Regions from separate parts of the Mesorhizobium sp. M0518 genome, predicted to be linked through region 3. Evidence: predicted binding sites of a transcription regulator. Region 3 holds the regulator's gene; each other region holds the start of a gene.
The links. Region 3 encodes LexA, which represses DNA repair genes until DNA is damaged. Its sites were predicted from a motif close to TGTTCNNNNTGTGTTCNG; they were not measured.
Positions count from the first base shown of each region.

Region 1: a site for LexA is predicted at 2,424-2,441, ahead of NKI66_RS25460 (ATP-dependent helicase). Genes of this name have one in related genera too.
Region 2: a site for LexA is predicted at 2,039-2,056, ahead of NKI66_RS28795 (ImuA family protein). Genes of this name have one in related genera too.

Region 1 covers NZ_JAMYQY010000020.1:106,663-116,963, reverse strand. Annotated here, with positions in the region: gene NKI66_RS25470 (hypothetical protein) at 196-630, shown strand; gene NKI66_RS25465 (outer membrane protein assembly factor BamB family protein) at 768-2,228, opposite strand; gene NKI66_RS25460 (ATP-dependent helicase) at 2,481-5,150, shown strand; gene NKI66_RS25455 (ABC transporter permease) at 5,434-6,483, opposite strand; gene NKI66_RS25450 (ATP-binding cassette domain-containing protein) at 6,480-7,277, opposite strand; gene NKI66_RS25445 (substrate-binding domain-containing protein) at 7,367-8,380, opposite strand; gene NKI66_RS25440 (sugar phosphate isomerase/epimerase family protein) at 8,484-9,392, opposite strand; gene NKI66_RS25435 (Gfo/Idh/MocA family protein) at 9,389-10,301, opposite strand, start outside.
Region 2 covers NZ_JAMYQY010000028.1:10,351-20,651, forward strand. Annotated here, with positions in the region: gene NKI66_RS28780 (hypothetical protein) at 1-769, opposite strand, end outside; gene NKI66_RS28785 (TetR/AcrR family transcriptional regulator) at 756-1,442, shown strand; gene NKI66_RS28790 (metallopeptidase family protein) at 1,473-1,895, opposite strand; gene NKI66_RS28795 (ImuA family protein) at 2,079-3,131, shown strand; gene NKI66_RS28800 (DUF6504 family protein) at 3,073-4,548, shown strand; gene NKI66_RS28805 (error-prone DNA polymerase) at 4,545-7,895, shown strand; gene NKI66_RS28810 (Trm112 family protein) at 8,121-8,360, opposite strand; gene NKI66_RS28815 (LON peptidase substrate-binding domain-containing protein) at 8,370-9,041, opposite strand; gene trxA (thioredoxin) at 9,145-10,146, opposite strand; gene NKI66_RS28825 (prolyl-tRNA synthetase associated domain-containing protein) at 10,231-10,301, opposite strand, start outside.
Region 3 covers NZ_JAMYQY010000019.1:91,044-101,344, forward strand. Annotated here, with positions in the region: gene gltA (citrate synthase) at 1-1,307, opposite strand, end outside; gene gltX (glutamate--tRNA ligase) at 1,493-2,917, opposite strand; gene NKI66_RS24745 (ComEC/Rec2 family competence protein) at 3,019-5,469, shown strand; gene lexA (transcriptional repressor LexA) at 5,463-6,203, opposite strand; gene kynU (kynureninase) at 6,615-7,862, opposite strand; gene kynA (tryptophan 2,3-dioxygenase) at 7,942-8,778, opposite strand; gene NKI66_RS24765 (AMP-binding protein) at 8,775-10,301, opposite strand, start outside.

The sequences.
Region 1 (10,301 bases), on a different contig from region 3:
GTGCCTACACGTCAAACCCAGAAGGAAGCGATGACCATGACCATGCCTTCCCCGATCCTCGCCAGCGCGCTCGTCCTTGCGGCGAGTGCCGCTTTGGCCCTGCGCTCGATGGTTGCGAGTGCAGGCAGACCATCGTTGATCAGGGTCCGCACTGAGCGGAACCGCAACGCGAAAACCCAGGGTTGAGGTGACGCTATGAACGTCCAGGACATCGTCAACACCGTTTCGCAGAAGGCCGGCCTCGACCAGACGACGACGGAGAAAGTCGTCGGCACCATTTTCTCGGTGCTCGAACACGAGGCGGAAGGCACAAGCGTCTCGGCGTTCTTCGCCAAGATCCCCGGCGCCGACGACCTCGCCCATCAATATGACGTCATGGCTGCCGCTCCGGCCGGCGGTGGCGGTTTTCTGTCGTCGTTGCAGGGGGCGCTTGGCGGCGTTCTCGGCGAGAAGGCCGGCGCGCTGATCAACGGCGTCGCCGCGCTCAAGGCATCCGGGCTCGACATGGCGCAGATCCAGAAGGCCGGCGCGACGCTGATCCAGCAGGCCGAAGCCGCCGCCGGCCCCGACCTGACCAACACGGTGCTCGGCTCGGTGCCCAGCCTGAAGGGTCATCTGGGGATCGGCTGATCGAGAACGGGCCGATCGGAAGATTTCCCGCCCCTCATCGCCCAGTCGGGCACTTTTCCCCGTCACTATACGGGAAAAGACACCGGCACAGATGAGGGGCGGCGCGACCTCTGAAAGATCGCGTTACCCTGTCGCCCCTACTTCGGCAGCGCGTAGGCCATCACATAGTCCCCAGGCTTGGTGCCGACTGAACCGTGGCCGCCGGCGACGATGACCACGAACTGGCGGCCGTCGGCGACCGTATAGGTCATCGGCGTCGATTGCCCGCCGGCCGGCAGCCGCGCCTGCCACAGCTGCTTGCCCGATGTCAGGTCGTAGGCGCGCAGATAGTCGTCGACCGCGCTGCGCCCGGCGCCGAGCTGGTCCGGCGTCTGGTTGCCGAGCGGCACGTAGAGCAGGCCGAGCTTCTCGTCGGCGCTCGGCGTCGACCACATGTTGGGCGAGTTGGCGGTATAGGTCTGGCCGGCCGGCAGCGGCGTCGTCTGGTCCGGATTGCCGGAATCCCAGTTCCACACCAGCGCGCCGGTGGCAGCGTCGTAGGCGCGGATGACGCCGGACGGCTCCTGCGTCGAATAATTGTCGTTGACCGCGCCGCCGACGATGATCTTGCCGCCTGATATCAGCGGGGCCGAGGTCGAGTAGTAATAGCCCGACTTCGGATAGGGCATGTTGGTCAGAAGGTTCAGCGTGCCGCCCTCGGCAAAAGCCGGGCAGACCTGCCCGTTGGCGGCGTCGAGCGCGATCAGCCGCGCATCCGAGGTCGGCAGGTAGACGCGGGTCGCACAGGGCTGCCCGGCGGCGCCGGCGGCATCGGCGTAATAGGCCACGCCGCGGCAGGTCTGGTGCTGGCGGTCCTTGTCGAGCTTGACCTTGGGATCGAAGCGCCATTTCTCCTTGCCGCTCGCGGCATCGATGGCGATGGCGAAATTATGCGGCGTGCAGATGTAGAGCGTGTCGCCGATCTTCAGCGGCGTCACCTGATAGGTGGTCTCGCCGACATCGTCGGGACCCTTCACATCGCCGGTCTGGTAGGTCCAGGCAGGCTGCAGCTTGGCGACATTGTCCGGTGTGATCTGGTCGAGCGGCGAATAGCGCTGGCCGAACTGCGTGCGGCCGTAATAGTGCCACTCGCCGGCCGGCACATCATTGCCGAGATTGGCGTTGGCGACCACCTTGTCGGTGCCGAGTTCGCCGGCAATGTCCTTCGGATCTGAGGTCATCGAATAACCGGCGACAGCCAGTGATGCCAGCACGGCAAGGATCAGCGGTGCGCGCCCGTCAGGGCCGGCAAGACCCCGCCTCGCCCATGGCGTCAGCAGCCACAAAGCGAGAAGCACGATGATGCCGCCGCGCGGTCCGAGTTCCCACCAGTCGAAGCCGGTTTCCCAGACCGCCCAGGCCAGCGTGCCGAGCACGATCACCGCGTAGAGCCACAGTGCGGTGGACCTGCGCCGGTAGAGCAGCCAGGCGGCGATCAGGAAGGCAAGGCCGGCAATGACATAGTACCAGCTGCCGCCCAGCATCGCCAGGCGGATGCCGCCGCCGCCGAGTGCCAGGCCGATGAGGAAAAGAATGAGGGAGGTGATGGTGACAGCCAAGATGATACTCCTTCGACTGTTGCGCTTCGCGGCGCGGCCATGGCAACCCGGCATTGCGTCGCTGCCCGAAGCACAACTTTCTCCTGACGGTCCCGCCTGTCAAGCACGGGCCTCAAGCGCAAGCCGCAATGGTCCATCGCAATTGGGATAACATCGACCGCAGTGGGAGCGCGGGGCAGCAATCGGGCACTTTAGCGGAACAAAACGTAGACAGTTCTGGTCTTTCCCCACCGAATCACTACATTCGGGGCAATGTCCGGCTTTTCCGAAGACATGCCCTTTTTCGACGAACCCAATGCGCGGCCCACGGCCCCGTCGGGCATCGCCGCGCGCGCCATGGCTGCCCGCAGCGGACACAACAACGCACCCGACTATCTGAAGGGCCTCAACCCGGAGCAGCGGCTAGCTGTTGAAACAACGGAGGGGCCGGTTCTGGTGCTGGCCGGTGCCGGTACCGGCAAGACCCGCGTGCTCACCACGCGCATCGCCCACATCCTCGCCACCGGCAAGGCGTTCCCGTCGCAGATCCTCGCGGTAACCTTCACCAACAAAGCCGCGCGCGAGATGAAGATCCGCATCGGCGTGCTGATCGGCGAAGGCGATGTCGAGGGTATGCCATGGCTCGGCACCTTCCACTCGATTGGCGTCAAGCTGCTTCGCCGCCATGCCGAACTCGCCGGTTTGCGCTCCGACTTCACCATCCTCGACACCGACGACGTCGTGCGGCTGATCAAGCAGCTGATCCAGGCCGAAGGTCTGGACGACAAGCGCTGGCCGGCCAAGCAGTTCGCCCAGATGATCGACGGCTGGAAGAACAAGGGGCAAGGCCCGGCCGACATCGCCGAGGGCGACGCCCGCGCCTTCGCCAACGGCAAGGGCCGCGAGCTCTACAAGGCCTATCAGGAGAGGCTGAAGACGCTGAACGCCTGCGATTTCGGCGACCTGCTCTGCCACCCGATCCGCATCTTCCGCGCCAATCCGGACGTGCTGAAGGAATACCACAAGCGCTTCAAATACATCCTCGTCGACGAGTACCAGGACACCAACACCGCGCAGTACATGTGGCTGCGGCTTTTGGCGCAGAGGCCCGATTCCGGGCGCGCGTCGACATCGACGGACCTGCGATCGGCCGAAGGCCGCAAGCCCGACCGGGCGTCGGCCGGCCAGGCCGCCCCCGCGGAGGCCAGCGAACGAAGCGAGCGCGCGGCCGTGAGCGACAACAAAGTCAACATCTGCTGCGTCGGCGACGACGACCAATCCATCTATGGCTGGCGCGGCGCCGAGGTCGACAACATCCTGCGCTTCGACAAGGATTTTCCCGGCGCCACCATCATCCGGCTGGAGCGCAACTACCGCTCGACCGCGCACATACTGGGGGCCGCCTCCCACCTCATAGCCCACAATGAGGGCCGCTTCGGCAAGACGCTGTTCACCGACCGCAACGATCCCGAGGACGGCAAGGTGCATGTCCACGCCGCCTGGGATTCCGAGGAGGAAGCCCGCGCCGTCGGCGAGACGATCGAGACCTACCAGCGGCAAAAGCACAATCTCAACGACATGGCGATCCTGGTCCGCGCCTCCTTCCAGATGCGCGAGTTTGAGGACCGCTTCGTCACGCTCGGCCTCAACTACCGCGTCATCGGCGGTCCGCGCTTCTATGAACGCATGGAGATCCGCGATGCGCTGGCCTTCTTCCGCGTGGTGGCGCAAGGCGCCGACGACCTCGCCTTCGAGCGCATCGTCAATGTGCCCAAGCGCGGCCTTGGTGAAGCCACCATCCGCCAGATCCACGACACGGCCCGCGCGCTGCGCATCCCAATGCTGGAAGCCGCCGCCAAGCTGGCCGAAAGCGACGAGTTGAAGCCGAAGCCCCGCGCCGCCTTGCGCGAAGTCGCGGCCAATTTCGAACGCTGGCAGAAGGCGCTGGAAACCACGCCGCACACCGAACTCGCCGAGACCATTCTCGAAGAGAGCGGCTACACCGACATGTGGAAGAACGACCGCTCGGTCGAAGCGCCCGGCCGGCTGGAGAACCTGAAAGAGCTGATCCGCTCGATGGAGGAGTATGAATCGCTGCGCTCCTTCCTCGAGCATGTCGCATTGGTCATGGACGCTGAGCAGAACGCCGGGCTCGACGCCGTCTCGATCATGACGCTGCATTCGGCCAAGGGCCTCGAATTCGAGACCGTCTTCCTGCCCGGCTGGGAAGAAGGCCTGTTCCCGCATCAGCGCGCGCTGGACGAAGGCGGCCGCTCCGGACTGGAGGAAGAGCGCCGGCTCGCCTATGTCGGCCTGACCCGCGCCAAGAAGAACCTGCATCTGTGGTTCGTCTCCAACCGCCGCATCCACGGCCTGTGGCAGTCGACCATCCCGTCGCGCTTTCTCGACGAACTGCCGGAAGCCCATGTCGAGGTCGCCGAAAGCGGCAACAGCTACGGCGGCTACGGCAATTCCTACGGCGGCGGTTCTTTTGCCTCCGGCCGTGGCGGCCAGGGGGCAGGACGGCAGAACCCCTATGGCGCCTCGCGCTTCGACAATGTCGGCGCCGACACCGAAAAATCCGGCGCCTTCTCCAACACCTATGCGACGCCGGGCTGGCAGCGCGCCCAGGCCAACCGCACCGAGGCGACCGACCGCAACTGGGGCTCGCGCTCCGGCCACCAGGTCGAGCGCATCGGCTATGGCGAAACCGACTCCGGCTACGGCGCCGGCCGCACCTCGGTCAAAGGCCGCACCATCGACGGCGAACTGGTCGCCAAATCCGTCTCCGACACGCCATCCGCCTTCAACGTCGGCGACCGCGTCTTCCACCAGAAATTCGGCAACGGCAACATCTCGGCCATCGAAGGCAACAAGCTGACCATCGACTTCGACAAGGCCGGCCAGAAGCGCGTGCTGGACGGGTTCGTCGCGGCGGTGTGAGCGGTTGCTTGCCCTACAAGCGACCATTCTCTGGCGGAAGCCCCCACCTTCGTCATCCACGGGCGGAGCAGGAGCGAAGCGACGTCGCGGAGACCCGAGGATCCATGCCGCGACCTTCGCCCAGAAATGCAGCGGAGCAGAATTCCACAACCGGAGCGGTACTTTTAAGTCGCGGCATGGATCCTCGGGTCTGCGCCGCGTCGCTACGCTCCTTGCTTCGCCCGTGGATGACGAAATGATGGGCGTCCGCGCAAGGCATGCGGTCCGCCAACGAAACAGCCCCTCACCGATACCGCGCCTGGTTCCACTTATGCCCCAGCAGTGACAGGATGATGATCAGGCCGTTGAAGAACTGGACGTAAAAGCCGCTCAGGCCTGCCGCCACGACACCGGTCTGGATGAACGACACGGTGACGGCGCCGATGGCGCCGCCGACCACGGTGCCGATGCCGCCCCAGGTCGGCGTGCCGCCGACGAACACCGAGGCCAGCACCGGCAGGAGATAGCCGTCGCCGGCGGTCGGCCACCAGGTGAAATTGATCATCACCGAGAAGGTGCCGGCGATCGCAGCACCAATGCCGACGAAGACGAACACTTTCACCCGCACGCGCTTGACGTCGATGCCCATCTGCTGGGCGCTGTCGGGGTTGTCGCCGACCACCCTCACCTGCGCGCCGAAGCGATGGCGGTTATAGAGCATCGCCGACAGCACGACGAAACCGATGGCCCAGAAGATCTGCACCGGAATGCCCAGCAGCTGGCTTGAGAAGATCGTGTAGGCCCAGCTGTCGCTGAGGCTGGTCAGCGCCATCGACTTGCCTTCGTTGATGATCTGGATCAGGCCGCGCAGCAGGAAATTCATGCCGAGCGTGGCGATCAGTGAAGACAGCCCGCCATAGACCACCAGCGAGCCTACCAGGAAGCCGAGCAGCATGCCGGTGACGAGCGCCGCGGCGATGCCGAGAAACGGATCGTAGCCGGCCTGCACGACCAGCGCGAAGACCCATGAGGCGAAGCCCATCGTTGCCGGAAACGACAGGTCGATCTCGCCGCAGGTGACGACGAACACCAGCGGCACCACCACGAACAGCGCCACCGGCAGCGTCGTCAGCACCGAGCGGTAGAGATACCAGGTGGTGAAGACGGTCGGGTTGGCGATCATGAACACCGCCATCATGACGATGAACACGGCGAGCGTGCCGAGCGCGGCACGGTTGTCGAGGATGAAGCCGCGCATCCAGTGATCGGATGGGTGTTTCCACTCTTTCTGGGCACTGGGGCGGGGAATGCCGGCGGACGGCTCGTGCAGGTCGGGCTCCATGGTCTTGCTCATCGTGCTCTCTGCTCCGCGTCGCCGGCATCGTGCAGCCCGGCCAATCCGCCGGGATGCGCGACCTCTTCCATGAAGTTGATGAGATCTTCGGCCGACTTGACCTCGCTGCGGTCGGTCGTCAGTGCGACCTTGCCGCGGTCGAGCACGACGAAGCGGTCGGCGATGTCGAAGACATGATGGATGTTGTGGCCGATGAACAGGATCGAGCGGCCGCTCGCCCGCACCTGGCGCACGAAATGGAACACCTTGGCGGTTTCGGTCAGCGACAACGCCGTCGTCGGCTCGTCGAGGACGATCAACTCCGCCTGCTTGTAGATGGCGCGGGCGATCGCCACGCCCTGGCGCTCGCCACCCGAAAGCTGGCCGACGATCGACTGCGGCGTGAACACTTTCGAGGTGAAGCCGATCTCGCGCATCAGCCGGCTTGCCTCCTCGATCTCCTTGTTGACCCTGAGAAAGCCCAGGAATCCGGTCAGCTCGCGGCCCATGAAGATGTTGCGAACGATGGTCTGCTGCACGGCCAGCGCCCGGTCCTGGAACACCGTCTCGATGCCGGCCTCGCGCGAACGCGCGGCGCTCCACCCGGTCACCGGCTTGCCGCGCACGAGGATTTCGCCACTGGTCGGCTTGACCACGCCGGAGAGGATCTTGATCAGCGTCGACTTGCCGGCGCCATTGTCGCCGAGCAGGCCGACGACCTCGCCGCGGTCGACGCTGAGATTGACCCCGCCCAGTGCATAGACCTGGCCATAGGATTTGCTGATGTCGCGCAGTTCGATGAGGCGTTCTGCCATCGGATCCTCGCTTTGATTGTCGCTTGCCGGCTTCGTCGCCAGCGGTCCCACCGGCCGGGGCCTGAGATCCCGGCCGGCGGCTTGGGAGGTCAGCGCAGCGCCTGCTTGGCGAGCTCGGCGACGATCTCGTAATTTTCGGGCGTGACGAAGCCGGCGCCGGTGTCGACATTCATCGGCGCCAGCCCCAGCACCACCTGCTGGCAGAGGCTGAGGATCGGCAGATAGCCCTGCAGGAACGGTTGCTGGTCGGCGGTCAATTGCACCCAGCCGCCCTTGAAGCCCTCGACGATCTGCGGACTGGTGTCAAAGCCGAAATTGAAGATCTCGCCCGCCTTGCGTCCCGCCGCCTGCATGTAGGTCGAGACATTGCCGAGCATCTGCCCGCCGGGATAGCCGACCGCCTTGACGTCGGGATTGTTGAGCAGCGCCGCGGTGATCACCGGAATGGCCAGATTGGGATCGGACGCCCATTCGCCGCTCGGCGGCGAGGACAGCTGGATGACCTCGACGCCGGCCTCCTTGAGCGCCGCCACCGTGCCGCGCTCACGCGCGCCGCGGGCCTCATTCTCGAACGGGCCGATCATGATCGCCTTGTCGCCGGCCTTCAGCTTGCCGAGCTTGAATGCCTCGGCGCCGAGCGCGCGGCCCTGTTGCTCCTGCTGGGCGCCGACATAGCCGCCGCCGAACGCCGCCGTCACCGTTGGCACCGGCACGTTCTGGTACATCATCTTGATGCCGTCCTTGTGCGCCTGTTTGGCGAGCGGCATGATCGACGCGTCGCCGGGGTGGCCCATCATGGCGATGCCGTTGGGCTTGACCGCAATGGCCTCGCGCAGTTGCTGCACCATCTTTTCGATGTCCCACTGGGAGAAGATGTAGTCGACCTTCGGCCCGAGATCGGTCTCTGCCTGCTTGGCGCCATTATAGACGATGGTGCCGAAAGCGTCGCCCTCGGCGCCGCCGACGAAGAAGCGGATGTGGACATCCTTGCACCATTTGGCGTCGAGCGCCTGCGCGGGCAAGGTGGAGATCGCAGCGGCAAGCACCGTGGCGGCGGCCACGACGGTCGAGCGCAGAACGGTCCTTCTCATCGTCATGCTCATGCACTTATCCTCCCTTTTTGTCCTCGCAAGCGAGGGGTTTCGACATTCGCTTCGGCAATGCGCGCTACAGACATCCCGGCCGGCTCCTCCCGCCGGCCGATCCTCACATCGGGTTCGGCAGGTAGCTGGCCCCTCCCCGGCATTGCTTAAGATATTCCAGCGCCCGCACCTGGCCGGTGATCTCGAGGTCGCCGCGATAGACCGGGTCGTGCCAGCCTTCGATATCGATGGCCCCCTTGTAGTCGGCCAGTCGCAATTCGCTGATCACCCGGGTCCAGTCGCTGTCGCCGAAACCGGGCGTGCGCATCTGCACGAAGGGCAGTCGGCCGAACACGCCATGCTCGCGGATCACGTCCCAACGCACCGTCGCGTCCTTGCCGTGCACATGGAAGATGCGCGGCGCCCATTTGCGGATCTGCGGCATCGGATCGATCAGATAGACGAGCTGGTGGCAGGGCTCCCATTCGAGGCCCAGATTGTCGTCCGGCACTTCGTTGAACATCATCTCCCAGGCGTCCGGATTGTGGGCGATATTCCAGTCGCCGGCGGCCCAGTTGCCGTCCATGGCGCAGTTCTCGAAGGCGATGCGGACGCCCTTGTCGGCGGCGCGCTTGGCCAGCGGTCCCCAGACCTCCTTGAAGCGCGGCAGGCTGTCCGGCAGAGGCTTGCCGCGCAGACGGCCGGTGAAGCCGCTGACCATCGAGGTGCCGAACAGATGCGCGTTGTCGATCACCGTCTCCCAGGCCTTGAGCACGCCGCGGTCGACCTCGCCGTCTTCCAGCGGATTGCCGAACACGCCGAGCGAGGACACGGTGACGTCGGCATCGCCGATCGCCTCGCGGATCTGGCCGGCGAGAAGCGGCAGGTCCTTGCCGCCAAGCGTCTGCCAGAAGAAGGGTTGGATGCTCTCGAAGCCGAGCGGCAGGATCTGTTTGACGTAAGCCGCCGGGTCGTCGAGATTGGCCCGCACCATGGTGCCGATCCGGATGTCGAGAAGCGGGTTCGGCGTCATTGTGCGTCCTCTGCGATTGTCACGCGGCGGCCGGTCTCGGCGCTTTCGATGGCGCCGAAAACCATGGCCAGGCTCTTGATGTTGTCGGCGCCGCGCGTTTCCGGCTCGGTGCCGGTCTCGATGGCGTCCACGAAATCCTGGAGAATGCCGAGATGGCCGCCGACGCGATCGGACGCATCGAGCGGCGGCACCGCGATCGGCTGGGTTTTGTCGAACATTCCGTCGCGGCCCGGCATCACTGCTTCTGCCCTCAGGTCGTCATGACCGTCCCAGATGAGGCTGCCGCGCTCGGCGACGATGCGCCATGTACTTTCCCAACTGGTGCGGAAGCCGGCGGCGCACCAGCTGCCGGCATAGGTGAAGACCTTGCCGCGGCCGAGATCGAAGACGGCGCTGGCCGACGATCCCTGCCGGTACCAGGAATTGGCCGGCTCCCATTCCTGGCAATAGACATTGGCCGGCTCGCCGGCGACCATGTAGCGGGCGGCGTCGAAGGTGTGGATCGCCATGTCGAGCAGCAGCACATGCGCCATCTCCTCGCGAAAGCCGCCGAAATGCGGCGCGACGAAGAAGTCGGCGTGGATGCTGGTCGGCGTACCAATGGCGCCGGAATCCAGGAACCTGCGGATGCGCCTGACATCGGCGACATAGCGGCGGTTCTGCACGACCGCATGGATGCGCGCGGCGCGGCGCGCGGCCTCGACGATGGCGCGCGCATTTTCCCGACTGTCGGCGAGCGGCTTTTCCGTCAGCAGATGGCAATTGTGGGCAAAAGCGGAAAAAGCGACTTCGCGCCGGGCGGCTGGAACCACCACGTCGAACACCGCTTGCGGTTTGGTCTGGTCGAGCACGGCGTCGAGATTGCTGCCGATGAAGGCATTGGTGAGATCGTATTCGCGCGCCCTCGCC
Region 2 (10,301 bases), on a different contig from region 3:
CACGGAGAGCGACAGGCACTGCGCCAATGAAATAAATGGCGAGCGGAATGCGCGGCACGCCTCTTGCAACGACAAGAGAGATTACAAACGCCAGCGTCCCAAGCAGAAAAAGAACCGAACTGGCGACCAGAGCCAGCCCGAGAGGGCCAGCGCGCAGATCGATGATGGTTGTCAGCGGAAGTTTCGAAAATACCAGATTGATCACCACTTCCACACCGACCAAACTTGCCAGTGCAACGAAGTTGATGACAAACGCGATGGTGCCGAACAGGCCCGCGCGCCGGCCAAACGCAAGAAACAGGCCGACGACAAGACCAAGCGCCAATATCTCGGCGACCGGTGCGAGAAGTTGCGTCAGATCGGTGGTCGCGATGAGCGAGCTGCGTTTGGCCGCGTTGACCAGGAGAATAAGCGCGCTTCCGACGCCGGCCGCGGAGGCAAGCCGATAAAGCGTAGCGCTGGGCACAGCCGCGCTCGACTGGATGGTCGTGGAATTCTCCTTGTGCTGAGCTTCTTCGGCTGAACTCCTCAGCGAAATGAGCGATTGCGGACGGCGGGGTTCGGCGGTTCTGGCAAGCATCTTCGTTTCCTCATCCGGGAAAACGGGAGCCGCGAAGACCGCAGGCCTGTTCCGATCCCATCTGTAATCACTGCTTACATGCTCTTGCCTGCATTGTAAACAGTGATTACATAAATCGCGGATCGTGCTACAGATGCGTGAAGCAGGCCTCCGGAACGAAAACGAAGGAGAAGAGATGGCAAACGCCAAGACGCCTCACCGCACCGGCTACCACCATGGCCATTTGCGGGACACGTTGATCGATGCTGCAATTAAACTTGTCGAGGAAGGCGGCCCCGACAATGTAAGCGTGCGCGAAGCCGCAAAGCGGGCCGGCGTTTCCCCCGGCGCGCCCTTCCGGCATTTTCAGTCGAAAACAGCGCTGCTGACCGCGGTCGCCGAACAGGCCATGAACCGGCTGACAGAGGCCGTTGCCAATGCACTTTCAGCAGTCGACAGCGCGGATCCCATCGCGGCCTTCGAAGCAATCGGACAAGGCTATCTGGAATGGGCGATCGCCAATGCCACGCATTTCCAGATCATCAGTTCCCGAACCCTGATTGATTTCGACGCGTCGGACAGTCTTCGCGGTCAGAATGAGGCCATTCGCCGGAAGATGATCGACCTGCTGACCCAAGCGCAACACCAGGGTCAACTGACTGCGAACGCGGATTTCGATCATCTGGTTCTTGCCGCTCGTGCCTTTGTCTATGGGTTGGCACGAATGGTGGTTGATGGTCATTTTCCGGAGTGGCATCCGTCCGAGCCGCCATCGCTCGCCGTGCGCAAGGCGCTGCATCTTTTCATCAGCCGAATGACCAACCTATCTGAAGCGATATCCCAGAAACCCTTGCCGCCGCTGGGTTCTGGACCGACTGGATAGGAATGGACATTTCACGCGACGCAGAACCAGCTATTCCGCCGCCTCTTCGATCTTCTCCATATCATCGTCCGACAGGCCGAAATGGTGGCCGATCTCGTGGATCAGCACGTGGGTGACGATGTCGCCCAGCGTCTCTTCGTTCTCGGACCAGTAATCGAGGATGGCGCGGCGATAGAGCGTGATCCGGTTCGGGCCTTCGCCTGTCTGCGGGTTCCAGCGCTCGGCGATGCCGCGTCCCTCGAACAGGCCGAGCAGGTCGAACGGCGTTTCCAGCGACAGATCGTCCATGATCTCGTCGGTCGGGAATTCGGCGATCTGGATGACGATCTCGCCGGTCAGCTTGCGAAAATCCTCCGGCAGATGGGCGTACGCCTCCAGCGCCAGGAACTCCATTTCGTCCATCGAGGGCGAGAGTTCGTCGTGCCAGGTGCGGGTCTTGTAGATGCGGGCCATGCTTTGTCCTTTGATCCCGGCATATAGGCTTTCGCACCGTAATCGGCAAATGACACGGGCCGATGCGCCTGCGCCATCCATGCCGAGAGGAATAAATTCCCTATGTGTCTGCTTGACTCTTGGGATGCGCTCTGGAATCTATAGAGAACATAACAGGAACAATGTGAGTGGAAGCTGACCGTCATGGCGATGACCGCTGTGGCGCGGGAGACTGTTTTTGCCCTGCGCCGCCAGATCGCGAAAATCGAGGGAACGCTGCCCGAGCGCTTGGCTGCGCCGGCCGCCGCGCCCTTTGATGCCGACGTCAACACCGATCTCACAATCGTCCGGCGTGGCATTGCCGCGGCGTTGCCGGATGCGTTCCTGCCTGTTGGCGTCGAGCGCCTCGACGCCGCCCTGAGCGGCGGCCTGCCGAAGGCCGCCCTGAGCGAAATCCATGGCACGCAAACCCGCGATGCCGGGGCCGTCGCCGGCTTCGCTTTGTCGCTCACAAGCCTGATCCTCAAGCAAACGCCGGGGCTGCCGGTGCTGTGGATTGGCACATCGGAGATCTTTCGCGAGGCCGGCTTTCCCTATGCCAGGGGGCTTCACGCCTCGTTCGGCATCGAGCCGGAGCAATTGCTGTTTTCCGAGGCACCGAGACTTGTCGATGCGCTGTGGGTCGCCGAGGAGGCGGCCCGGATGACGGCGCTCGCCGCGGTCATCCTCGAAATTCGCGGCAATCCGCAGCGGCTTGACCTGACCGCGACACGCCGGCTGCATGCAAGGGCGCAAGCGGCCGGCCGCCCGGTGTTCCTGCTGCGGCAGGCGGCCGAGCCCGAACCGACGGCGGCACCCGTCCGCCTCATCGTCACGTCGGCACCGGCGGTGCCGCGCGACACCATCGCCGGGCCGCTGGCCGGCTCGATCGGCCGCCCGGCCTTCACCCTCACCATCGGCAAGAGCCGCACGGCCCTGCCTGGACAATTCACACTGGAGTGGAATCCCGATGAATGCGCATTCGACGAAAGAGCGGGCGACGAAAGAGCGGGCGACGAAGGAGCAGGTGGGGAAAGAAACCGGCCAAAGAATCCTGTCCCTGTGGTTTCCCTATCTGGCGGCGGAAAGGGTCCTGCGCCAGCGTCTGGGGCGGTCCTGGCGTTCCCGGCCGTCGGATCACCCATCTCACCCGCCGCTCGTGATCAGCCATCGCGACCGCAACGCACAGCGCATCTCGGCCCTCGACGAGCGGGCTGAGGCGCTGCACCTGAAGCGCGACATGGGCATCGCCGATGCGCGCGCCATGCATCCGTCGATCGACATCGTCGAGGCCGATCCGGAAGCCGACCGCCGCCTGCTCGAAGGCCTTGCCGACTGGTGCGACCGCTACACCCCGCTGGTGGCGCTGGATGGCGCGGACGGCCTGTTTCTCGACGTCACCGGCTGCACCCATCTGTTCGGCGGCGAACGTGCCATGCTGGACGACATCCTGTCGCGCTTCTTCCATCAGGGTTTCGATGTCCGTGCCGGGCTTGCCGCGACGCCGGGCGCGGCTTGGGCGGCGGCACGGTTTTGCGGCGACCGCATCGTTGTGTCAGGCGAGGAGGAAGCGCTGCTGGCACCCCTGCCGCTGGCCGCGCTGCGCATCGAACCGGCGACCCGCACCAGCCTGGAAAGCGTCGGCCTGCGCACGGCGGGCGCCGTCATGGCGGCACCGCGCGCGCCGCTCGCCCGCCGCTTTGGCACCTTGCTGCTCCTGCGCCTCGATCAGGCGCTTGGCCGCCTCGACGAGGCAGTCTCGCCGCGCCTTCCCGTCGCGCCGCTTTCGGTCGAACGCCACCTCGCCGAACCCATCACCCTGACCGAGGACATCGAACGGCTGGTGGGCATGCTGGCGGCGACCTTGAAAACCGATCTCGAGCGCCGCGGCGAGGGTGCCAGGACACTGGCGCTGCTGCTCTTTCGCGTCGACGGCGCCGTCAGCCGCATCGCCCTCGGCACCTCGCGGCCGATGCGCGAACCCATGCTGATCCAGAAACTGTTCCATGAAAGGTTGGCCGCGCTCGAACAGGATATCGATGCCGGCTATGGTTTCGATCTGGTGCGGCTCTCGGTGTTGGCGGCAGCCACCTTCGGCATGCAGCAGGCCGATCTGACTGGCGAAACGACCGACGACGGTGCCGATATCGCGCTGTTCGCCGACCGCATCCGCGCCCGGCTCGGCGAGGGGGCGGTTCTCCGGCCGGTCGCGGTCGAAAGCCATCTGCCGGAGCGTGCCGTCGCCACGATCCCCTTCACCGAAGCGCCGCGCCGGACCACGCCGCCGAAGAAGCCGGACAGGCTGCAGGCACCAAAAACCATTTTTCCGCCGGAACGGCCGATCCGGCTGTTCCGCTCGCCCGAACCCATCGATGTGCCGGCCACTGAAATGCCGGAAGGACCACCGCTGAACTTCCGCTGGCGGCGCGCGCTCTACCGGGTCACGCGCGCCGAAGGGCCGGAACGCATCGCCGCCGAATGGTGGCGCGAGGCAGCGAGCGATCCGATCACGTCAACCCGCGACTATTTCCGTATCGAGGACGCCGATGGTCGCCGCTATTGGCTTTACCGGCAAGGTCTTTACGGCAACACGCAGGTGCCGCCGCGCTGGTTCATGCATGGTGTCTTCGCATGAACGCGCTGACCGTCATTCCCTTTGCCGAGTTCGGCATCCAGTCGAATTTCTCCTTCCTGCGCGGCGCCTCCAAGCCGGAGGAGCTGGTGGTCGCGGCCAAGCTCCTGGGCTTCTCGGCGATCGGGCTTGCCGACCGCAACACGGTGGCCGGCGTGGTGCGCGCCTGGCAGCAGGCCAAGGTCGAAAAACTCTCCTATCATCCCGGCTGCCGGCTGGTTTTTGGCGACGGCACGCCGGACATCCTCGCCTATCCCCAGGACCGCAAGGGCTGGGGGCATCTGTGCCGCATGCTCACCCAAGCCAATCTGCGCGACGAGAACGAAAAAGGCGCCACCCTTCTCCAGCGCGGCGACCTCCTCGAATGGGGTGACCTGATGTCACTCGCAGTCCTGCCCGGTCTGTCGGCGGGCGCGGAAGATAGTCTTCCCCTGCTTCGAGGCCTCAAAGGCCGCTTCGGCAGGAACCTGCGGCTTGGCGTTTCGCCCGACTACGCCGGCAATGACCGTTTCCGCATCGAGCAGGCCGCGGCTCTTGCCGAGAGCGTCGGTATTCCGCTGATGGCGACCAACGACGTTCTCTATCACACCGCCGAACGGCGCCCGCTGCAGGACGTGCTGACCGCGATCCGCCTCAACACGCCCGTCGCCGAGGTCGGGCTGCAACTCACCGCCAATGCCGAGCGTCATCTGAAGCCGCCAATGGAGATGGCGCGCCTGTTCCGCAGGCATCCGCAAGCATTGGCCGAGACCTTGCGGTTTGCGGAAAGCCTGGGTTTTTCCCTTGAGGAGCTGAAGCACAACTATCCAGAGGAGACGACTGAGGCAGGCGTCGACCCTCAGACGGAACTGGAGAGATTGACTTGGGAGGGCGCCAGGAAACGTTACCCCGAGGGCATCCCTGACAAAGTGGAAGGACTCATCCGGCACGAACTCGAAATTGTCGGTCAGAAGAAATACGCCCGTTATTTTCTCACCGTTCGCGACATCGTTCGGTTCGCGCGTTCGGAAGAGGTCGGCATTCTGTGTCAGGGTCGCGGCTCCGCCGCAAACTCCGTCATCTGCTATTGTCTGGAGATTACGGAGGTAGATCCTGGCCTTCTGGACGTTCTTTTCGAGCGCTTTGTTTCGACGGAGCGCGACGAACCTCCAGACATCGATGTCGACTTCGAACATGAGAGGCGTGATGAGGTCATCGCCTATATCTACAATAAATACAGCGCCAAACGCACAGCCTTGGCCGCAGCCGTCATCAGCTATCGCGGCCGTTCGGCGCTACGCGAAGTGGCTAAGGCAATGGGCCTGTCGGAAGATGTCAGAAGCGCTTTGGCGAGCACGATCTGGGGTTGGTCGACCTCCGAACTTGGCGAGAAGGAGGCTCACGCTGGCGGCATCAACCGCACCGACCCGCTGGCAAAACTGGTGATCGAACGCTCCAACGATATCATGGGCTTTCCCCGTCATCTGTCGCAACATGTCGGCGGCTTCGTCATCACCAAAGACCGGCTCGATGAGATCGTGCCCATCGTCAAGACGGCGATGGACGAACGCAAGATGGTCGAATGGGATAAGGATGACCTGGATAATGTCGGCATCCTCAAAGTCGATGTGCTGGCGCTTGGCATGCTGTCTTGCCTGAGGCGTGCTTTCGATCTGCTGGAAACCCACTACGGAGTAAGGGACAAGTATGACCGGCGGCTGACCCTTGCGACAATTCCGCAAAAGGATAGCCGCGTTTACGACATGATCTGCCGTGCCGACACATTGGGCGTCTTTCAGATTGAATCGCGTGCCCAGATGTCGATGCTGCCGCGTCTCAGGCCCCGCACATTCTATGATCTGGTCATCGAAGTGGCGATCGTGCGACCCGGTCCTATCCAGGGCGATATGGTGCACCCCTACCTTCGTCGACGGCAGGGAAAGGAGAAGGTCGAGTATCCGAGCAAGGAACTTCAAGCCATTCTGGAGCGAACTCTCGGTGTGCCGTTGTTTCAAGAGCAGGCAATGAAGATCGCGATCGATGCCGGGGGCTTCTCGCCTGGTGAGGCGGATAAGCTAAGACGCGCTATGGCCACCTTTAAGCGCAGTGGCATGATCAAAAACTATGAAACGCTGATGGTCGAAGGGATGGTCAAGAAAGGCTATCAACGAGACTTCGCCGAGCGCTGCTTCAAGCAGATCGAGGGCTTTGGCGAATATGGCTTTCCCGAAAGCCATGCCGCTTCCTTCGCCCTGCTCGTCTATGCCTCCTGCTGGTTCAAGACCTTCTATCCCGACGTGTTCTGCGCCGCGATCCTGAATTCACAGCCGATGGGGTTTTACCAGCCGGCCCAGTTGGTGCGCGACGCAAGCGACCATGGCGTCGACATTCGCGACGTCGACGTCAATTTTTCGGTGTGGGATTGTACGCTGGAAAAGGCGCCATTCGATCCGGCCCGTATCCTCCCGCGCCATGCCGAAATGCGCGGCGTCATCGAGACGAAGCATGCCGTCCGGCTCGGCTTCCGCCAGATCAAGGGCCTGTCGAAGGAGCGCATGGCGGCCTTCGTCGAACGGCGCGGCTCAGGCTACGGATCCGTCCGGGATGTCTGGCTGCGCTCCGGCCTTGATGTCGGCGAGATCGAAAAACTGGCGCAGGCCGATGCCTTCCGCTCGCTCGGCCTTGATCGTCGCGAAGCGTTGTGGGCGGTGCGCGCGCTCGACGGCAAGAGCGCCGCCGAAAGGCTGCCGCTGTTCGACCAGCCGGCGCTTCGCCTGCGCGAGCTGGAGCCCGAGACGAAGCTGCCGAAAATGCCGCTCGGCGAGCATGTCATCCATGATTACCGCGCGCTCGGCCTGTCGCTGAAGGCGCATCCGGTCGCCTTCCTGCGCGAGCGGCTCGACCGCGCCGGCGTCATTCCCAATGCGAACCTGCCTTCCGTGCGTGACGGCAGGCGCGTCTCCGTCGCCGGCCTCGTGCTGGTGCGGCAGCGCCCCGGCAAGGGCAATGCGATCTTCCTGACACTGGAGGACGACAAGGCGGTGGCCAACGTCATCTTCTGGCAAAGAACCTTCGACCGTTACCGACCCATCGTCATGGGTGCCCGTTTCGTCAAGGTCACCGGAAAATTGCAGTCGGAATCGGGCGTGGTCCACATCGTCGCCGAGAGGATCGAGGATCTGACGCCCTGGCTGACCGTGCTTCTGGAGAAGGTCAGCGGGGCCATCCCGGCGGTTCCTCCGGGAGACCTCGCCAAGGAGCGTTCGGATCGCTCCAGCCCCGCCAAACAAAGCGCACCGATCCGGCAGGATCTCGCAATGCTGTCGGAAGAAGCGGAAAGGGTCATGCCCAAGGGACGGAATTTTCAGTAGTGTCAAAAACTTCGATGGCAGCGGGACAGCACCCCCCTCTGTCCTGCCGGACATCTCCCCCGCAAGGAGGGAGATTGGCAGCTTTGGCGCTTTCGCACATTCCAGCAACCGTGGAGATTAGCGAAAGCCGAGACTACATCCAATCTCCCCCCTTGCGGGGGAGATGGCCGGTAGGCCAGAGGGGGGTGCTGTCCCGCCCACCTCGCCAGCCTGTGGTGCAAGAACTCAGCCCGGCCCACCCAAGCGTGGCGGCGGCGGGGCGAGCACGTCCTCCACCGAAAGCGTCCGCGCCTCGGAGGGCAGCATGATCGGGATGCCGTCACGCACCGGATAGGCAATCTTGGCGACCCTGGAAATCAGTTCGCCGCGCTCTGGATCCCAGGCCAGCGGCCCCTTGGTCAGCGGGCAGGCCAGCAGCTCCAGCAGCTTGGGGTCGACCTTCCTCTCGTCACGTCCGTCCGCCATCGCGCCCTCTTACTGCAAACTCGAGCCAAAATCCTCATTCTCGCGCGCCAGCGCCATTTCGGTGATGGCGATCAGCGTCTCCGCCCGGGTCTTCAGGTCGGCTGCTTCGAGCAGCGCCTGTTTCTCGGCCGGCCCGTAGGGCGCCATCATCGACAGCGCATTGACCAGCATGGCATTTTCGGCGCGGCTGACGCTTTCCCAGTCGGCCTCCAAATCGTTGGCCTGCAGATAGGCGCGAAACGCCTTGAGCAGCGATGGCCGGTCGATCTCGTTGTCCGCCTGATCCTCGTCGAGATCGGCAAGGAAAGGCGCGGGCTTGCACTGGCGAAACGGCGTCTTGACCGTCAATTCGTGGGCGATGCGGAACCGGCACACGCCCTGCAGCGAAATCAGGTAGCGGCCGTCGCCACTCTCGGAAAAGGCGATGATGCGCCCGGCGCAACCGACATTGCAGAGCTCCGGCTCGCCATCGCCGCGCAAGGCGCCGTCGAGACTGGGCTGGATGACGCCGATGAGCCGCGAGCCGGCAATCGCCTCGTCCACCATCTGCAGATAGCGCGGCTCGAAGATGTTGAGCGGCATGCGGCCTCCCGGCAGCAAAAGCGCACCCTCGAGCGGAAAGATCGGGATCGTCGACGGCAAATCCTTGGCGAGCCGGTAATGCGCGTTTCCCGCTTGCACCATATTCCTCCGATCGCTTCACCAGAAGCGCGTCATGGCAGTTCTAATCTGGCGCAGTCATGGCCGACGCCAAGCCCGTGCGGCAAAACAACCGGCAAACGGCTCAGGAAAACAGCAATGCCGACAATTTGCGGCGCGCGGCAAGCGTTGCCTCGTCGGTCATGCCCCATGCCTCGAACAGCTGCAGCAATTGCGTCCTGGCGCCATCCTCGTTCCAGCTTCGGTCGGCCTTGATGATGGCCAGCAGATTGTCTGCGGCCGCAGTGCGGTCGCCGTTGGCGTTCTGGATCATGGCCAGATCGAAGCGCGCCTGGTGATCCCCAGGATTTTCCGCCAGCCGGCGCTCGAACTCGGCTGGATTGCCGAGAGCCGCCGCTTGCGCCGCAACCGCCATCCTGGCGCGCAGGGCTGCCAGCGGCGGCGCATCCTTCTTGGCCTCCGGGGCTGTTGCCAAAAGCGCCTCGGCGCCTTCCGTGTCGCCGGCGTCGAACAACAGTTCGCCCAGTCCGGCGATCGCCTCGATCGTCTCCGGCGCCTGCGCCAGGATGGCGTCATAAATGTCGGCCGCGGTCTGCATGTCGCCGGCCTCGCGCGCTTCGGTCGCCGCGGCCAGGGCTTCCGCCACCGGCGGCGCGCCATTGCCCTTGCCGCCGACCTTGGTGATGAATTCGTTGATCTGGCTCTCCGGGATGGCGCCCATGAAGCCATCGACCGGCTGGCCGTCCTTGAAGGCGATGACCGCCGGGATAGACTGGATGCCGAGCTGGCCGGCGATCGAGGGATGGTCGTCGATGTTCATCTTGACCAGCTTGACCCTGCCGCCGGCGGCCTTGACCGCCTTCTCCAACTGCGGCGTCAGCTGCTTGCAAGGCCCGCACCAGGGCGCCCAGAAATCGACCAGCACCGGCTGGCGGCGCGATTCCTGGATGACATCGGCGGCAAAGGCAGCCGTCGTCGTGTCCTTGATCACATCGGCGGGAGCGGCGGGCGCATCGCCAAGCGCGACTTTCGCCGGCGCCGGCGCCGCTCCACCATACTGCACCGAGGTGGTGTACTGGCCGCCATTACCGCCAAAGGAGCCGCCGAACGGATTGTTGTCGCTCATCTCTTTACCCTTCCGTGGCGCCGCCGGCCGGCGGCCAGGCGCCCTATGCTTCAGACCATCTGACTCAAGCCATCCATGTGGCGATCACACGGAGACTTTCAAGATAGCAGCATCGTGCCCGGTTGCCTCGACGAATCTGATCAGGTCCCGCGCCG
Region 3 (10,301 bases):
TAGTCACGCTCGGGTGCGCCGGTATAGAGCTGACGCGGGCGGCCGATCTTCTGGCGCGGATCCTCGATCATCTCTTTCCACTGGGCGATCCAGCCGACGGTGCGGGCGACCGCGAACAGCACGGTGAACATGGTGGTGGGAAAGCCCAGCGCCTTCAGCGTGATGCCGGAATAGAAGTCGACATTCGGGTAGAGCTTCTTCTCGATGAAATAGGAATCGGTCAGCGCGATCTTTTCCAGCTCCATGGCGATGTCGAGCAGCGGATCGTCCTTGATGCCGAGCTCGCCCAGAACCTCATGTGCCGTCTTCTGCATGATCTTGGCGCGCGGATCGTAGTTCTTGTAGACGCGGTGGCCAAAGCCCATCAAGCGGAACGGGTCGTCCTTGTCCTTGGCGCGGGCGATGAATTCGGGGATATGATCGACATGGCCGATCTCGCCAAGCATGTTGAGCGCCGCTTCATTGGCGCCGCCATGCGCCGGTCCCCACAGGCAGGCTATACCGGCGGCGATGCACGCAAACGGGTTGGCGCCCGACGAGCCGGCGAGACGAACGGTCGAGGTCGAGGCGTTCTGCTCGTGGTCGGCGTGCAAAATGAAGATGCGCTCCATGGCGCGCGCCAGCACCGGGTTGATCTTGTATTCCTCGCACGGCACGGCAAAGCACATGTGCAGGAAGTTGGCGGCGAAGTTGAGCTCGTTCTTCGGGTAAATGAACGGCTGGCCGATGTGGTATTTGTAGGCCATCGCCGCGATCGTCGGCATCTTGGCGATCAGCCGCATGGAGGCAACCATGCGCTGGTAGGGGTCGGAGATGTCGGTGGAGTCGTGGTAGAAGGCCGACAGCGCGCCGACCACGCCGCACATCACCGCCATCGGATGCGCGTCGCGGCGGAAGCCGGTGAAAAAGCGCGACATCTGCTCATGCACCATGGTGTGGCGCGTCACGCGATAGTCGAAGTCGTCCTTCTGCGCCTTGGTCGGCAATTCACCGTAGAGCAGGAGATAGCAGACCTCGAGGAAATCGCCATGTTCGGCCAACTGGTCGATCGGATAGCCGCGGTGCAGGAGGATGCCGGCGTCGCCGTCGATGAAGGTGATTTCGGACTCGCAGCTTGCCGTCGAGGTGAAGCCGGGATCGTAAGTGAAGGCGCCGGTGGTTGAGTAGAGCGAGGCGATATCGATGACATCAGGCCCGACCGAACCACTTCGCACCTTGAATTCATGGGTCTTGCCGGCGAATGCAAGCGTTGCCGTGGCCTCCTGGGTCTTGCCGCCCAAATCCATTTTTTTCGCAGCTTCGGTCATTGCAAACTCCTTCTTGTTTCCTCATGCCGGCAAAGGCAAAATTCTGCAGAGCGACACGTCGAAAATCACCGCAATGCGCGTATTCGCCACCGCATCTCAGGAGGTGCGTGCCAGATTGGGCCAAGGCCTAATGTTGCACTGCGAAACCCGCCTTTCAATGCCAATCTTCTTGGGCCAGTTTGCTCCTAATCGATTTGATCTGAGATGCGCGCCAGGCTTTCCTCGCGGCCGAGCACGGCGAGCACATCGAACACGCCCGGCGAGGTGCTTTTGCCGGTCAACGCAGCGCGCAAAGGCTGGGCCACCGCGCCGAGCTTGTGACTGCCGGCCGCTGCCACCTCGCGGATCGCCGCCTCCGCCGAGGCGGCTGTCCAGTCACCCGCAAGCCCGTTCAAAGCTTCGTGAGCACTGCGCAGGATCTTGCGGGCATCGTCGGTAAGCAGAAGGGCCGCCTTGTCGTCGATCGGCAGGGGGCGCGTGGCGAACAGGAAGGCCGCGCCATCGACGAGCTCGACCAGTGTCTTGGCGCGCTCCTTCAGGCCCGGAAGCGCTGCCAGCAACTGCGCCTTGGTGCTGTCGTTCAGGCGCGCGGCGATCGCCGGGCCACCTTCGAGATAGGGCAGGGTGGCGATGAAGATGTCGAACAGTTCGGCATCGCTCATGCGGCGCATATGCGCGCCGTTGATCGCCTCCAGCTTGGCGAAGTCGAAGCGCGCCGCGCCCTTGTTGACATCGCCGATGTCGAACCACGAGATCATATCCTTGATCGACATGATCTCGTCGTCGCCATGGCTCCAGCCAAGGCGCGCCAGGTAGTTGAGCAGCGCCTCCGGCAGGTAGCCCATGGCGCGATAGGCCTCGACGCCAAGCGCGCCGTGCCGCTTCGACAGCTTGGCGCCATCGGCGCCGTGGATCAGGGGGATATGCGACATGGACGGCACGTCCCAGCCCATGGCGTTGTAGATCACGGTCTGGCGAGCGGCATTGGTCAGATGATCGTCGCCGCGAATGATATGGGTGACGCCCATATCATGATCATCGACGACGACGGCATGCATGTAAGTGGGATTGCCGTCAGAACGCAGGATGATGAAGTCATCGAGATCCTTGTTGGGAAAGCGCACCTCGCCCTGGACACGGTCATGGACGATGGTCTCGCCTTCGGTCGGCGCCTTGATGCGGATGGCGCCCTTGACGCCTGCGGGCGCCTCAGAGGGGTCGCGGTCGCGCCAGCGGCCGTCATAGCGGGGCGGCAGCCCCTTGGCTCTGGCAGCCTCGCGCATGGCCTCCAGTTCGGCTGGCGTGGCATAGCAATAATAGGCCATGCCCATGCGCACGAGCTCCTCCGCCACCTCGCGGTGGCGCGGCGCACGCTCGAACTGTGACACCGGCTCGCCGTCCCAGCTCAGGCCAAGCCAGGAAAGCCCGTCGAGGATGGCAGCCGTCGCGGCTTCATTGGAGCGTTCACGGTCGGTGTCTTCGATGCGCAGCAGCATCGTGCCGCCAGTGTGCTTTGCATACAGCCAGTTGAACAGCGCCGTGCGCGCGCCGCCTATGTGCAGATAGCCGGTGGGCGAGGGGGCAAAACGGGTGACGACCTTGTCGGACATGGAACTCTCGGAAACCATCTGAAGCGGGTGCGGTTGCGCGGACTTTCGCGCGCCCGGCGTTCATGTAGCATAGGGTGTCGAGGGCGCAAGGGGCAGACCCGATGGCTGGACGAGGCTGGGGCTCGGATCAGGGCGAGGACGCTGCCATCGGCGTCAGCGAACGGTCCCTCTTTGCGCCTCTGCCATTGCCGTCGCCCCTCCTGCCGGATCCCGGCCAAGCGCCGTTACAAGCGGATGTCGCCGCCTCTGTTCCTGTTGCCGAAACCGGCAGGATCGTTCGCGTGCGCCGGCAAATCAGCCTGACATCACTGCCTCGCCTGCGCCACAGCGTGAACACGGCGGCGAGCCTGGAACTCGACCGGGGCGTGGCCTTCCTGCTGGTGCCGGTCTGCCTGGCGATCGGAGCGATCGGCTATTTTTCGCTGACGGCTGAACCCGACTTTGCGAGACCTGTCGCGGTTGTCATTCTGACGGGGATCTGTGCGCTGGTCTCGCGCTCATGGCCAAAGACCCATCTGTGTTTCATGGCGGCACTTTTGTGCGCCCTAGGACTGCTTGCTGCCAAGGTCGAGACGTGGCGTGCGGGCACACAAATGTTGGGCTCGGAAATTTCGACGCAAGTCACCGGCCGCGTCGTCTCGCTCGACCGGATGGAAACCGGCCGTATCCGGCTGACCATCGACGTGACATCGACCGCAAGACCGAAACTGCGCTATGCGCCGGAACGGGTGCGGCTTTCGGCACGCAAGATCCCGGCTGACGTGACCGCCGGCTCCCTCATCACCGGATATGCCAAGCTCTTGCCGCCGACCGGGCCGGTGCGGCCGGACAGCTATGACTTCTCCTTCGACAGCTACTTTGCCGGCATCGGTGGCAGCGGGTTCTTTCTCGGCAATCCAAAGCTTGTCGTCAACGATGACGGCGACATGCCGCTGCCGGCCCGAATTTCCTCTAGCGTGGAAAATGCCCGTGAAGGCATCGCCGACCATATCAGGGCGAGCGTCGGCGGCGCCGAAGGCGAGATCGCCGCGGCGCTGATCGTCGGCGTGCGCGCCGGCATTCCCGATGACATCAATGAGGCGATGCGACGTACCGGCATCTACCACATCATCTCCATTTCGGGACTGCACATGGCTCTGGTCGCAGGCACCATCATGGGTTTGCTGCGCGGCGCCTTCGCCTTGTTTCCCGACTTTTCCGCGCGTCGCCCGGTCAAGAAGTATGCCGCCGCCGCCGCACTGTTCTCGATCGCGGCCTATCTCATCATCTCGGGAGTCGTCGTTGCCGCCGAGCGCAGCTTCATCATGCTGGCGGTGATGCTGATTGCCGTGCTGTTCGATCGAGCAGCACTCACCATGCGCAATCTGGCGATCTCGGCGATCGCCGTCATCGTGGTGTCGCCGCATGAGGTGGTCGGCCCGAGTTTTCAGATGTCGTTCGCCGCGACCGCGGCTCTGGTCGGCGCCTATGCCGGCTGGGCGGATCACCGCGCGGGAAAAGCAAGACCGCCGCCGCCAAAGCGATCCGTGCCCGGTTTCCTGACGCGAAAATTCCTGCTGGCGGCAACCGGCCTTGCCATGACCTCGATCATCGCGGGAAGCGCGACGACGCTGTTTGCCATCTGGCATTTTCAGCGTGTCTCGCCGCTCAGCCTGTTTGCCAATCTCGCGGTAATGCCGATCGTCACCGTCGTCATGTTCCTGGCCGTCGCCAGCGCGCTGTTGATGCCTTTCGGATTGGATTGGCCGGCTCTCTACCTGATGGGTAAGGGCCTGACGATGATGATCGCCATATCAGGCTGGATCTCCGAGCGTTCGCCTGTCGATGGGGTCGGGCTGATTTCGCAGCAGTCGGTCCTGTTGGTGGCAATTGCCCTGGTCATCGCGACAATGGCGACAACTTGGCTGCGGCTCGCTGCTCTGCCATTCGCGCTGGCAGGCTTGCTGACCGTCTCGGATACGCGCACGCCGGATGTGCTAATCTCGGAAGACGCCCGGCTGGTGGCGTTGCCGATCGGTGGCGGCGAGCTTGCCGTCAGCCGGGAACGGCCGAACGAATACACCGTCGACAACTGGAAACGCGCCCTGACATCAGAAACCATCGTCGTGCCAGAGGTGTTCGACAACAGCGATGGGCAATTCGATGTCGCGGATGCCGTTGATCTGCCGCTGGGATCGCCGTTCTATTGCTCCTCAGGCGTTTGCGTGGCCAGGCACATGTCCGGTGCGATCATTGCCTATGTCGAGGACCGCAAGGACGCCTGGAAAGCCTGCGGCTTCGCCGAGCTGATCGTCATCAATGACGCCACCGCGTATGACGCCTGTCACAATCCGCTGGTTCTCGTCATCACCAAGCGGCAACTGGCTCGCAAAGGCAGTGCCGCGGTCTTCTTCGATCGCCAATCGGCGACCACGCCGGCGACGATCAGCTTCGCGGTGGACAGCCCATATCGGCCCTGGCACACGCAACGCAAATACTCTCGTGAGGCAAGGGGGCTGGCACCCTTCAAGAAACCGGAGAAGCCAGCGGCCAACCCACAGCCGCCTCAGTAGCGGCGGATCAGGCCGACGAGCTTGCCTTGCACCTTGACCCTGTCCGGGCCGAAAATACGGGTTTCATAGGCCGGATTGGCGGCTTCGAGAGCAATCGAAGCGCCCTTGCGGCGGAACCGCTTCAGCGTCGCTTCCTCTTCATCGACCAGCGCCACGATGATCTCGCCGGGGCTCGCCGTGTCGGCATTGCGGATGATGACGGTGTCGCCGTCGAAGATACCGGCCTCGATCATCGAGTCTCCCTTGACCTCCAGCGCATAGTGGGCGCCGCCCATGATCATGTCCGGCGGCACCGAGATCGAATGCGTCTGATGCTGGATGGCATCGATCGGCACACCGGCGGCGATACGGCCCATGACCGGGATCGACACGGCGGAGACCGCATCGTCATCATTGCCGGGCGAGGGCATCCGCGAAGGCGCCGGCTTGATCTGCCGGCCAAGGGCGCCACCCTGACCGAGACTGCCCTGGATGACGCTTGGCGAAAACTTCTTTGCCGCGTTGAGACCGGGCGCGATCGAGTCCGGCAATCGCAGCACTTCCAGCGCGCGTGCCCGGTTGGGCAACCGGCGAATAAAGCCGCGCTCCTCAAGTGCGGTGATCAGCCGATGAATCCCGGATTTGGAGGCAAGGTCAAGCGCCTCCTTCATCTCGTCGAAGGATGGCGGAATGCCGCTCTCCTTCAGGCGTTCATGGATGAACATCAGCAGTTCATGTTGCTTGCGCGTCAGCATGGCGGCCCCCAGGTTACCTGAAACCAGAATCGAAAAACAAACCCAGAACAAACCCTATCTGTTCCAGTTGTGTTCTGCAACCGTTTAAAGTTTAATGAATTTGTTAAGGCTGCTGAAATTATTTGGCGCTTGCCAGCGGGTCGCGATCAACAGGCGCTAGGCACGGCGATGCGCCTGTTCCCATTGAAATTATTATGGTTAATGACCTGTGGCTCATCCTCGACCCAAGGCTTGGCATTATCAGTCTATCGACCTCCACAAAGGACGATATCAATCTTCGGGACGTTCGTTTGCCGTGAACGAAACGGAGCCAAAACGCCAACGTCTGTTGGCATTTGTGGCTGGAAATTCAGCCCTCCGTCATCTGCCAGGCAGTGAGGGCGGCGGCGGTGGATCGCGGGGATCGTTGCGTCAGGTAACGGCTTCCTTGACCGCGAAACGGCGGTCCTTCCATGCGCCCGTGCGCAGAATACCCTCCAGCACCTCAACCGCCAGCCACACATCCTTGTAGCCGACATAGAGCGGCGTGAAGCCGAAACGGATGGTCGATGGCGCACGAAAATCACCGATGACGCCGCGCTCGATCAGCGCCCGCATGATTTGATAGCCGTGATCGTGAAGGAACGACACCTGGCTGCCGCGCCTGGTCGCGTCGCGGGTGGTCTCCAGCGTGAGACCGTAGGCGCCGCACCTGGCTTCGACGAGCTGGATGAACAGTTCTGTCAACGCGACACTCTTCTTTCGCAATGCCGCCATGTCGACGTCATTCCAGATGGCAAGCGCGCCTTTGAGCGCCCGCATCGACAGGATCGGCTGAGTGCCGCACAAAAAGCGGCGGATGCCGGTGCCGGCAACATAACCCCGTTCGAAGGCAAAGGGCCGCGCATGGCCCCACCAGCCGCTGAGCGGCTGGCTGATATCGCCGTGGTGGCGCTGCGCGGCATAGATGAAGGCCGGTGCGCCCGGACCGCCGTTGAGGTACTTGTAGGTGCAGCCGATGGCGAAATCGGCATTTGCGTGATCGAGCTCGACGGGCAGGGCGCCGGCGGTGTGGCAAAGATCCCAGACGATCAGCGCTCCGGCCGCATGAGCTTTGCGCGTCAGCGCCGCCATGTCGCGCAGTTCACCCGATTTGTAATTGACGTGATTGACCAGCACCACCGCGACGTTTTCGTCGATCAGCTCTTCGATGGTCGGCGCGTCGACACCCGCGAGGCGCAGCAGGACGCCATCCCGGGTCGAGGCCACGCCTTCGGCGATGTACAGGTCGGTGGGAAAACTGTCACCTTCGGCGACGATGGCCGACCGGCCGGGCCGCATCTCCATCGCCGCGTGCAGCACCTTGTAGATGTTGGTCGATGTCGTGTCGCAGACAACGGTCTGGCCGGCCGCGGCTCCTATCAGGCGTCCGAGCTGGTCGCCGAGTTCGATTGGCATCTCGAACCATCCGGCCGTGTTCCAAGCTCGGATGAGATCCTGGGCCCATTCTTGGGTCGCCGCCTGCTGCAGCTCGCTGAAAACGGCATGAGACGCTGCCCCCAGTGAATTGCCGTCGAGATAGATCATCCCCTCCGGCAGAATGAAACGGTCGCGCATGGCCCGCAGCGGATCCGTGGCATCCATCGCTTCGACTGCGGCGAGATCAGGAATTCCACTCATGGTCGGTCAGTCCCCGGTTGTTCGCGAAGGGTTTTCCGCCACAGCGCGTCCCCTCGGTGTGCCTGTTTTCATTTCGACGTCAGAGCCGGGTGCGGACCGTCCACAGCTCCGGGAACAGCACGACCTCGAGCATTTTCTTCAGATACGAAGCACCCGACGTGCCGCCGGTGCCGCGTTTCAGGCCGATGATGCGCTCCACCGTGGTGACGTGGTTGAAGCGCCAGCGGCGGAAGTAGTCCTCGAAGTCGACCAGCTTCTCGGCCAGTTCGTAGAACATCCAGTAGCGCTGCGGATCGCGGTAGATGGTCTGCCAGGCGACCAGCACCTCTTCATTCTCGGTTCGCGTCTCACGCCAGTCCGTGCGCCTGGCATCGGCACCGATGTCGAATCCGTTGCGCGCCAAAAGCAGCAGTGCCTCGTCATAGAGCGACGGCTCGGCCAGGATCGCTTCCAGCTTCCCGCTCAGGTCGGGCCGATGCTTGTGCGGCCCGAGCATTGCCAGGTTTCGGTTGCCGGCCATGAACTCGATGGCGCGATACTGCCAGGACTGGAAACCCGAGGACTGGCCGAGCGCGTCGCGGAACTCGGTGTATTCGCTGGGCGTCATCGTCCGCAGCACGTCCCAGGCATTGTTCAGCTGCTCGAAGATGCGCGCAACGCGCGACAGCATCTTGAAGCTCGGCTCGAGCCGGTCGGCGCGGATGGAACGGATCGCGGCGCCAATCTCGTGCAGAGCAAGCTTCATCCAGAGCTCGGAGGTCTGATGCTGGATGATGAACAGCATCTCGTCATGCGCCGATGACAGCGGCGTCTGGGCCTCCAGCACTTTCTCCAGGTGCAGGTAGTCGCTGTAGGACATGCGCTCCTTGAACGACATCTGGGCGCCTTCGGACGCCGGATCGTACGGTTGGCTCAATTGATTTTCTCCGTGCGCAGCCGGAAGCGCTGGATCTTTCCGGTCTGGGTCTTGGGCAGAGCGGCGATGAATTTTACCGATCGCGGATATTTATAGGGCGCGATCGTTGCCTTGACATGGTCCTGCAGGCGCTTGGTGGTGAGGGCGTCGGGCGCGACGCCCTGCACCAGCACGACATGCGCCTCGACGATCTGGCCGCGTTCGGCGTCCTCTGCACCGATCACCGCGCATTCGGCGACGTCCGGATGCGCCAGCAGCGCCGCCTCGACCTCGGGACCGGCGATGTTGTAGCCGGCGCTGACGATCATGTCGTCGGAGCGTGCGGCGAAATGGAAGAAGCCGTCCTCGTCCTGCGTGAAGGTGTCGCCGGTGAGGTTCCAGCCGTCGCGCACATATTCCTTCTGCCTGTCATCGGCCATGTAGCGGCAGCCGGTCGGGCCGCGCACCGCCAGCCTGCCGGTCGTGCCGCGCGGCACCTCGCGCATCTCGTCATCGACGATGCGCGCCTCATAGCCGCCCACCGGCTTGCCGGTCGACGCAGGCCTCATGTCATCGAAGCGGTTGGAGATGAAGATGTGCAGCATTTCGGTGGCGCCGATGCCGTCGAGGATCGGCTTGCCGGTCTTTTGCGTCCACTCTTCGAAAACCGGGGCGGGCAAGGTTTCGCCGGCCGAAACGGCGACGCGCAGCGACGACAGGTCGGCACCTTCATCCATGGCCTTCAGCATGGCGCGGTAGGCAGTCGGCGCGGTGAAGGAGATCGTCGCTTTGTAGGTCTCGATGATGTGGATCATGTTGGGTGGCGTCGCCTGCTCCAGCAGCGTCGCCGCCGCACCGAAGCGCAGGGGAAAGATAGCGAGCCCGCCAAGGCCGAAGGTGAAGGCCAGCGGCGGCGAGCCGACGAAGATGTCGTCCGCCGTCACCTCCAGGATTTCGCGTGCATAGGCGTCGGCAATGATCAGGAGGTCGCGGTGGAAATGCATCGTCGCCTTCGGAACGCCTGTCGTGCCCGAGGTGAAGCCGAGCAGGGCGACATCGTCGCGGCCCGTGTCGACTGCGGTGAACGTCACCGGCTTGTCGAGAGCGGCACGATCGAGTTCGGCATCATGGTTGGCGGTGCCGTCGAAACCGATGACCTGCTTGAGGAACGCGCTGTCCTTGGCGCAGGCAGTCATCTCGTCCATCAGTCTGGTGTCGCACAGCGCAACGGTAATCTCGGCCTTGTCGACGATCTTGGCGAGTTCGCCGGCGCGCAGCATCGGCATGGTGTTGACGACCACGGCGCCAACCTTGGTGGCAGCCAGCCAGCAGGCGACCATGGCGGGGTTGTTGGCGGAGCGGATCAGCACCCGGTTGCCGGGCTCGACGCCATAATTCTCGACCAGCGCGTGGGCCAGCCTGTTCGTCCAGTCGGACAGTTCCTTGTAGGTGCGGCGGCGGCCATTGCCGATCAGGGCGGTGTGGTCGCCGAGACCTTTTTCGACCAGCCTGTCGGTCAGTTCGACACCGGCGTTGAGGCGTTC